DNA from 4 places in the Luteococcus sp. Sow4_B9 genome. Region 4 is predicted to be linked to each of the others. Evidence: riboswitches for the same ligand, from Rfam matches in the RefSeq annotation. Region 4 holds a riboswitch; each other region holds the start of a gene.

Region 1 (2,197 bases), on a different contig from region 4:
CACACGGCCGCGACCCAGGCCACCGCCGTGCTGCGGATCCTGGCCGTGTACCTCGTGTTCAAGGTGGCCAACCAGGTGATCTCGGGCGGCATCCTCCCCGCCGGTGGAGACAGCCGCTTCCAACTGCTCAGCGAAAGCCTCGCCGCGTGGCTCGTCGGCGTGCCGCTTGCCCTGGCCGGCGCCTTCATCTGGCTCCTGTCACTGCCCTGGGTCTACGCCATGCTCAGTCTGGAGGAGGTCGTCCGCTTCCTGATCGTGCGCCATCGCTTCGGCTCCGGGAAGTGGATGCGGATCACCGCCTGACGTCAGGTACCTCCACGCCCCTGACCCATGCCGTGGAGTCATCACTTCATTGCCCTGACTGGAACCCCACTTCACGATGTGGGGGCGGCATCACCACATCTGTTCCCGTGGGCGAGCCGAGTTGGCCCGGCCCGGTGCTATGCTCCGCCACGTACACGTAGGTGCCCGTCAGGGCCCAACAGAGAAGCCGGTGTGAGTCCGGCGCGGTCTCGCCACTGTGACAGGGAGGCCGCACTCACGATGCCACTGGCCCTTCGGGGCTGGGAAGGCGAGTGCGGCCCATGAACTGGAGCCAGGAGAACTGCCTGCGTGTCCGTTCAGGAATCCACGCAGATGGAGGGAACGAAAATGGGCGCACACCCGTGCCCGCTACGAGCCGCTGTTGGCCGGTCACAGGTCAGCCAGTCGGCAGTGTTCTGCTGCCTGGATTCTCTTCCGGATGCTTTGGCATCCACGATCCTGGAGAGAAACCACCATGAAGAAGACCCTCGCCGCCCTCATGACGGCCGCCGTTGTCCTGACCGGATGCGGCGTCTCGGATGACTCGGCCTCGTCGGGAGCCCCGCACACGCTGCGCCTGGTGACCGTCTACCCGGCCAACACCACCGACCCGCACGTGGTGCAGACGGCCTTCGTCCTGAATTCTGGCACCGTCGAGACGCTGGTCAAGCTGGACATCAAGACCGGGGCCCTGTCCCCCGGTCTGGCCACGGCCTGGACCCAGAAGGGCCATACCTGGCAGCTCACCATCCGCAACGGGGTCACCTTCCACAACGGCAAGAAGCTGACCGCACAGGTGGTGCAGCAGAACATCGACCGGGCGATCAGCAAGAACCCGGGCGTGAAGAAGCTGCTGCCGATCGAATCCATGAAGGCCGACGGGCAGACCCTCACCATCACCACCGACAAGCCCTATGCGGGCCTGATGAGCGAATTCATCCACTTCAACACCGCCATCATCGACCCCGAGGCCGGCATCGAGAAGCCCGTCGGCACCGGGCCGTTCAAGTTCGACAGCTTCAACACCACCGGGGCGGCCGAACTGAGCCGGTTCGACGCGTACTGGGGTGGCAAGGCCAAGCTGGAGCGGGTCACCATGACCGCCAACCAGGACGCGAATGCCCGGCTGCTGGCGCTGCAGTCCGGGGAGGCCGACGTGATCTACCGACCCTCCACCGAAACCCTCGACGGGTTGAAGAAGGACGACCGGTACACCGTCGAGACCCGGACGGGAACCCGGGTCTACCACCTGCTGTTCAACTACAAGGGCCCCCAGGCCGCACTGTGGGCCAAGGAGCCCTTCCGTCGGGGAATCGACGCCTTGATGGACCGGCCGGCCATCGCCAAGACCGTGATGAGCGGCTACGCCGAGCCCACCGACAATCCCTTCCCCGGCAAGACCGCCATCTCCCCCGGGCAGGTGACCCGGCCATCCGGCAAGGAGGCGGCACTCAAGTACTTCCAGCAGGCCGGGCTGGAGGTCAGCAATGGCAAGGTGACCAGCAAGGGCAAGCCGCTCACGATGAACATCGTCACCTATGTGGCACGGCCCGAGCTGCCCCAGATCGCCCAGGTGATGGAGAACTCCGCCAGCCAGGTTGGGATCAGCTTCAAGATCGTCACCGCGGACAACATCGACGAGCACCTGACCAGCAAGGAATGGGATGTGGCCACCTACTCCGCCAACACGGTGACCCGGGGCGACGGTTCCTACTTCATCCACGGCTCGCTCACCCACGGCGGCGCGCAGAACCATGGGCAGCTGGATGACCCTGCCTTGAACAAGCTGATCGAACAGTTCAACAGTGCTCCGAACACCGAGGAACGAGCCACGGTTGCCAAGCAATTGGGGATCACGGTCCGGGAGCGCCAGCTGAACAGCTACCTGGTGGCC
Region 2 (2,197 bases), on a different contig from region 4:
CTGCAGGCTGCACGGGCATCTCCTGATCTGTACGACGGATGTGGTCTACGACGGATGGGGTGTACGACGGATGTGGTCTACGAAGGCTTGATGCGGACCCCGCGGGGCTGACCGGGAGCCAGGTCCTCGGGCACCCGGGAGAAACGCTGCCTCCAGCTGCCGTGGCGCTGGTACTCCTGATAGGCAAGCCCGGTCGCGGCCAGCACCATACCGAGTCCGCGCATGGCGGCCCTCGCGCCCCGGGCGCTGTGGGTCCGGTCGCCGGTGACGGTGCCCAGGCCGGACCGCAGGCCGCCCCCTGCCAGCCGGACCAACCCCTGGGCCAGGAGTCGCGGGCGGGCCAGCGCGGAGCTGGACAGGTGGATGTCCAGGAGTCCGCCGGTATTGCCATGGCTCAGCGCACGCTGCAGCACCCAACCCCGCGTCATCCGTTCCACTGCCACCTGGTCCTCCACGACGGCGTCGTGGCAGAAGACGATGCGCCCCCCTCGGGCCACCAACTGCCGGGTGAGCAGGGTGTCCTCCCCGCCGCTCAGGCCCAGACTCCGGGCAAAGCGAAGATCGCCCAGTTGGTGCAGGTCCAGGAGCAGGTTGCCGCAGGCGGCGGCCTGCAGGGGCTGGCCGTCCCTCCAACGGCGCCGGGTGAAGAAGCCCCCGGCATGGATCCACGGGTCAACCCGACCCAGATAGCGGGTGTCCACCCAGCCGGCGACGGCCGCCGGGTGGCTCTGCCGCCAGGTTTCGAGCATCAGGCTGAGCCAACCGGGTGCCGGGCGGCCGTCGTCGTCCAGGAAGAGCAGGACGTCTCGGCCCCGAGCCTCATCGAGTGCCCGATTGCGGGCCGCGGCGATGCCGGGCGTGGACTCCACCACGACGCGGACGCCGGGCAGGTCGAGGGCTTCGACGGCGGCGCGTCCCGAGCCGGCAGGATCGTTGTCCACCACCAGAACCTCCACCTGCCACGCGGCGTCCTGCTCCCGGGCCTGACGGCACAACAGGGCCACCGTCTGCCGGATCTGTTCCGGGCGGTGGAAGGTGAGGACGGCGATGGTGACCAGCGTCGGACTGTCCATCCGGCAACGCTAGCCGTGGACAGTGGCAGCCGGCTGAGAGTGTGCTGGACGGATCGTGCCGTCCTCGAGGGCGGTTCGTCCAGCCTGCGGACAGGGGATACCGTGGATCCATTGCGATGGGGGAATCCGGTGGGAGACCGGAGCTGACCCGCAGCCGTGAGGACCATGTCCGAGCCGGAATGCCCATCTCAGCAAAGCTTCATCCACCCGTCGAGGCATGCGGGGGCTGGGGATCGCCCCTGCTGCTCGCATGCATGAGCCTGGGAGTTCCTGCCCGATGTCCCGTTCCGTGGCCGCAGGCCGTGCCGTCGAGGTACCGACCGTGGCCAGACGCACCGTGGCGCGCGCAGTGCACCCGATGGCCTGGTGGGGGTGGGCCCTGGGCTGTGCCGTGGCCGTGAGCCTGCTGCACAATCCGCTCGTGGTTGTCCTGGCCACCGCGCTGGTCTGGCTGGTGGTGCTGGAGCGCAGGTCCGACGCCCCCTGGGCCCGCTCGACCAGTGCCTATCTCACGCTGGCCCTGGTGGTTCTGGGCATCCGGATGATCTTCCAGGTCTTCATGGGCGTCAATCGCTCCGGGCAGGTGCTGTTCACCCTGCCCAGCATCGAGCTGCCGGCCTGGGCCGCCGGAGTGCGGCTGGGCGGTCCGGTGACCCTCGACGCGCTGTTGTACACCCTGTACGACTCGCTGCGCCTGGTGGCCATGTTGCTGTGCGTGGGCGCGGCGAATTCCCTGGCCAATCCGCGCCGGGCGCTGCGGTCGGTCCCGCCGGCGCTCTACCAGCTCAGCGTCGCGCTGGTGGTGGCGCTCAGCGTCGCGCCCCAGCTCATCGAGAGCGTCGGCCGGGTGCGTCGCGCCCGACGCCTCCGGGGTGGTCGGTCGACCGGCTGGCGCGCTGCCGGGACCGTGCTGGTTCCGGTGCTGGAGGACGCCATCGACCGGTCCCTGCTGCTGGCCGCCGGCATGGAATCGCGTGGCTACGGCCGCACGCACCAGCAGGAGCCGGTGGGGCCGGCGACCACGGGTGCCATGCTCGCGTCGATGGTCCTGATCACCTACGGCACCTTCCTGCTGCTGGGCGTGCCCGGTGCTGGTCCCTGGTCCTGGTCCTGCCTCGTCGCCG
Region 3 (2,197 bases), on a different contig from region 4:
TCGTTCCTGATTGCCCTCCACGGCGGTGGTTCGACAGGTCGGGTGGCTGCGCATCCACTCGATGCCCACGGAGCCCGAGCCGGCGCCCACATCCCACAGGTGTTCGCCCGGCATCGGTTGCAGTCGGGCCAGGGCGCTGACCCGGATGTCGCGTTTGGTGATCTGGCCGTCGTGCTCGTAGGCCTCGTCGGGCAGCCCGGCCGCCCAACCAGTCACGGTGGGCCCGGCCACCTCCAGCGCGACGATGTTCAGCCGCGGCGACGGACCGTCCCAGGTCTCGGCGGTGCCGCTGCGCCGCGACTCGTCGGCCGCTCCCAGGTTGCCCAGCACCGTCAGGGTGGAGGAGCCGTGGCCGCAGGCGGTGAGCAGTGCCGCGAGTCGTTCGGGGGTGGTCTCGTCGGAGCTGAGCACCAGGACCCGTCGCCCGGGGGCGAGCTCCCGCAACGCGAGTTCAACGGGCCGGCCGACGACGCTGACCACCGCGCAGCTTTCGGCAGCCCAGCCCATTCGGGCCCGGGCCAGCGCCACCGACGAGACGGCGGGGATGATCCGCACGCGGCGGTTGCCCAGCAGCTCCACCAGCGTTGACCCGATGCCGCTGACCATCGGATCGCCACTGGCCAGCACCACCACCTCCGCCCCGGCGGGCAGCGATTCCAGCAGGCCCGGCAAACTCTCCCGCAGCGGCGTCGGCCACGGTTCGCGTCGCTGCGTGGCGCGGGCATCGGCCGCCGGCAGCATCGCCAGGTGCCTCGACCCGCCCAGCACCACATCGGCGCCCAGCACCAGCTCGCGATGAGCCGGTGTCAAGGCGTCCCAGCCGTCGGCGCCGATACCGAGCACCGTGATGGGGTGAGTCTCCGCGTTCATGGCAGGAACGCTATCGCCCGGCGGTGACAGTTTCTGGCCCGGTGTCGTCTGGGTGGGCCACGGCCAGACTCGCCACGCGCTAGAGTGGCCCGAGGCACGAGGTGCCCCGAACCGCTCGTCGGGAAGGGGAGAATCTGGGAAGCCGGTGGAAGTCCGGCACAGGCCCGCTGCGGTGATCGATCCCTGTGGTCGTCAGTCCGAAGACCGGCCTCTTGCCGTGCGCGGTACATGTGTCCGCGCCGTCCTTGTCCGGCACACGCGAGCGGGAGCCTCCATGCCACAGCATTTTCCCTTCACGGCCATCGTCGGCTGCGATCCCGATGACCTCGACCCGATGGGTCTTGCCCTGGTGCTGAGCACCATCTCGCCGCAGATCGGTGGCGTTCTGGTCCGCGGCCAGAAGGGCACCGCCAAGTCAACGGCCGTCCGGGCCCTGGCCGCCGTGCTGCCGCCCATCGACGTCCACGAGGGGGACCGTTTCTCCACCGATCCGGCCGATCCCGAGGCCACCTCGCCCGACGCGCCCTTCACCGGCGCCGTCACCAGCCGTCCCGTCCGGCTCGTGGAGCTGCCCGTCGGAGCCACGGAAGACCGCGTGCTGGGCTCCATTCACCTGGAAAGTGCCTTGTCGCAGGGCAGTGTGGAGTTCGAGCCCGGTCTCTTGGCCCGCGCCCACCGCGGCATCCTCTATGTCGACGAGGTGAACCTGCTGCACGACCATCTGGTGGACCTGCTGCTGGATGCCGCCGCCATGGGACGTGCGACGGTGGAACGCGACGGCGTCTCCGTGGAGCACGCGGCGCGCTTCGTGTTGATCGGCACCATGAATCCCGAGGAGGGCGAGCTGCGCCCGCAGCTGCTCGACCGTTTTGGCCTGACCGTCGAGGTGGCCGCCCCCAAGGACTGGCAGTTGCGTGCCGAGGTGGTGCGTCGGCGGATGGCCTTCGACGCCGACCCGGCCGCCTTCCGTGCCCGGCATCGCGCCGCCGACGAGGCCCTGGGGGAGCGGATTGCCCGTGCGATGGAGCTGTTGCCGCAGGTTCGGCTGGGGGATGCCGCCCTGCTCAAGATCGCGGAGATCTGTGCCGCACTGGAGGTTGACGGTCTGCGCGCTGACATCGTGACCGCCCGCGCCGCCGTTGCCCACGCCGCCTGGCAGGGGCGTGAGCGTGTGACACGGGCCGACATCCGTCAGGCCGCGTTGCTGGCGCTGCCGCACCGCCGCCGTCGCAATCCCTTCGACGCCCCCGGCCTGGACGAGGACCTGCTGGACCAGCTGCTGGGCGACGAGGAGCTGCCCGACGAGGAGCTGCCCGACGAGCCGGAG
Region 4 (2,197 bases):
TCGATCCTGCCCAGGACGGCCCAGGCGGCCTCCGCGAGCTTGCGCGTCAGCGTCTCCACGTACCAGGAGCCACCGGCCGGGTCATTGACGCGGACGATGTTGGACTCCTCGGCGAGCACGATCTGCGTGTTGCGGGCGATGCGGCGGCTGAAGTCGCCGGGCAGGCCCCACGCGGTGTCGAAGGGGAGCACGGTGATCGCCTCGGCGCCACCGACGCCGGCAGCAAAGGTGCTGATGGTGGCGCGCAGCATGTTGACGTAGGCGTCGTCACGGGTGACCTCACGCCACGAGGTGACGGCGTGCTGGCGGGCACCACGCTTGGCCTCGGAGACGCCGAAGGTCTCGCCCACCTTGGACCAGGCGGTGCGCAGGGCGCGCAGCTTGGCGATGGTGGCGAACTGGTCGACGGTCGCGGTGACGCGGAAGTCGATCGTGTCGAAGGCCTGGTCAGCGGTCAGGCCCTGGGCCATCAGTGCACGGACGTACTCGACGCCCGTGGCGAGGGCGAAGCCCAGCTCGTGGACGTCGCCGGCGCCGGCATTGTGCCAGATGGTGGCATCCACGACGATGGCCCGCGAGGCGCGCATGCCGTCGATCCGCTTGGTCCACTCGGCCAGCCCGTCGAGCTGGGGGGTGGTGCCGTTGAGGGCCGCGCAGCCGATCGGGTCCAGGCCGAGCACGACGCTCTTCTGGTTCTTCGGCTTGTCGTTCGCCTCCACCAGGGCCAGCAGCGCCTCGGCGGCGGCGGCCTGGTCGGTGCGGCTGGAGACCTCCACCGTGATGAGCTCCAGCATGGCGTCGGCCAGCATCTCACCGAGCTGGTCGGCCGCGATGGCGTCGGGGTCCAGACGGAACCACAGGCTCGTCGCGCCGCGCTCGAGGTCGGTCAGCACGGCCTTGCGGGTGAAAGCGGCGTCGGGATCCTCGTGCAGTGCACGCACGTCCCAGGCGTCTGCCTCACCGTTGTGGACGGTGGTGCCTCGGGTGAAGGGGGCCACGCCGGGGACGCCGAGGTCCTCCGGGGCATCCTCCAGCGTGTAGATGGGGGCGATCTCGATGCCGTCGACGGTGGTGGTCACGAGACGGGCCACGGCCTCGTCGCCGGTCAGTAGCTTGTCTTCTGGGCGCCCGCGGTTGAGGACCTTCGCGGCGGCAGCGCGCCACGTGTCCATCCCCGGCTTCGCGAAGTCGCTGGCGAGCTTGAACTCTCCAGCTCCCTCGCGGGCGACCTGCTCGGTCGTTGTCATGGGACTCCTGCTCCGATGAGGTTGTCGTCGGCTGGCCTCTCGGCCTCCGACCGGACTGAAGTGCTCCTCGGCTCATTCTGGCGGTGACGGCCTGTCCGGGAACACCCTGCAGGACTGTTCGCGGTGGGTCGTCTCCAGCGGCGCACCTGGCTGGCGCGACGCGACTGGCAGGTCTTCGGACTCATGGGCGCTTCGCCGTCAGGCGTCTTCCTCGACCACCGCTTCCCAGGCCCAGACCCAGTGCTTGTCGTCCAGTGGTGCAGTTGCCTGCGCCACTTGGAGGCGTGCGATCCCTCGCATGCCGGACGGGTGGTGTCGTTCCCATTCACCGCTGCGGGACAGTTCCGGATTCACACCGGATTCCCTCTTGCGACGGCCCATCTGCATGGGCCGAACCAGCACCTCCACACTAGCGGGCTCGAGTTCGCGCGGAGGGGCGGGGCCGCATTTTGCCCGAAATGGTCTTACCTCGTAGGCCTGTGGTGGGCTTGGACTCGGGAAGCACGACGGTGCCGGTGCCCCCATGGGGACACCGGCACCGTCGGGTCTGTTCTTCGACTGCGTCAGCTGACGAAGGGGGTGATCGCGGTGGCCAGGCGGGGCAGGGCCTCCTCGACGTAGCCCTTGGCCTTGCCGCGGATCGGCTTGTAGATCTTGGCGATGGCGGCGTTGTCGGGCGACTCGGCCTTGGCATCGGCGACGGCGAGCAGCGCGTCGGCCACCTCACCCGAACGGCTCGACAGGTAGCTGCCGAAGTCCTGGTCACCCTTGGCCTCCCAGTAGGGGGCCAGAGCGGAGGCGATCTCCGGGAGCATCGCGTCGGTGCCCTTGGGGACGATGCCGTCCTTCATCTTCTTGGCGCTGGCGTAGGCCGTCTTGATGGCCATGCCACCCAGACCACCCTTGGACTCGACCTCCTGGTCGATGACGGTGGAGATGGCCTCGACCAC

The links. Region 4 has a riboswitch for cobalamin ahead of mutA (methylmalonyl-CoA mutase small subunit). Riboswitches for the same ligand answer to the same signal wherever they lie in the genome.
Region 1: linked by a shared signal. The riboswitch ahead of ACTQ49_RS13340 (ABC transporter substrate-binding protein) and the one ahead of mutA (methylmalonyl-CoA mutase small subunit) in region 4 are both predicted to bind cobalamin.
Region 2: linked by a shared signal. The riboswitch ahead of ACTQ49_RS01775 (CbiQ family ECF transporter T component) and the one ahead of mutA (methylmalonyl-CoA mutase small subunit) in region 4 are both predicted to bind cobalamin.
Region 3: linked by a shared signal. The riboswitch ahead of ACTQ49_RS05175 (ATP-binding protein) and the one ahead of mutA (methylmalonyl-CoA mutase small subunit) in region 4 are both predicted to bind cobalamin.

Annotation. Positions count from the first base shown of each region.
Region 1 covers NZ_JBQKKT010000028.1:26,166-28,362, reverse strand. The annotation lists gene ACTQ49_RS13345 (MATE family efflux transporter) at 1-303, shown strand, start outside; cobalamin riboswitch at 446-626, shown strand; gene ACTQ49_RS13340 (ABC transporter substrate-binding protein) at 779-2,197, shown strand, end outside.
Region 2 covers NZ_JBQKKT010000002.1:98,755-100,951, forward strand. The annotation lists gene ACTQ49_RS01765 (polysaccharide deacetylase family protein) at 1-13, opposite strand, end outside; gene ACTQ49_RS01770 (glycosyltransferase family 2 protein) at 78-1,073, opposite strand; cobalamin riboswitch at 1,152-1,278, shown strand; gene ACTQ49_RS01775 (CbiQ family ECF transporter T component) at 1,396-2,197, shown strand, end outside.
Region 3 covers NZ_JBQKKT010000005.1:91,840-94,036, forward strand. The annotation lists gene cbiE (precorrin-6y C5,15-methyltransferase (decarboxylating) subunit CbiE) at 1-870, opposite strand, end outside; cobalamin riboswitch at 953-1,097, shown strand; partial or broken gene ACTQ49_RS05175 (ATP-binding protein) at 1,145-2,122, shown strand.
Region 4 covers NZ_JBQKKT010000004.1:206,801-208,997, reverse strand. The annotation lists gene mutA (methylmalonyl-CoA mutase small subunit) at 1-1,247, opposite strand, end outside; cobalamin riboswitch at 1,397-1,662, opposite strand; gene ACTQ49_RS04725 (DUF6918 family protein) at 1,811-2,197, opposite strand, start outside.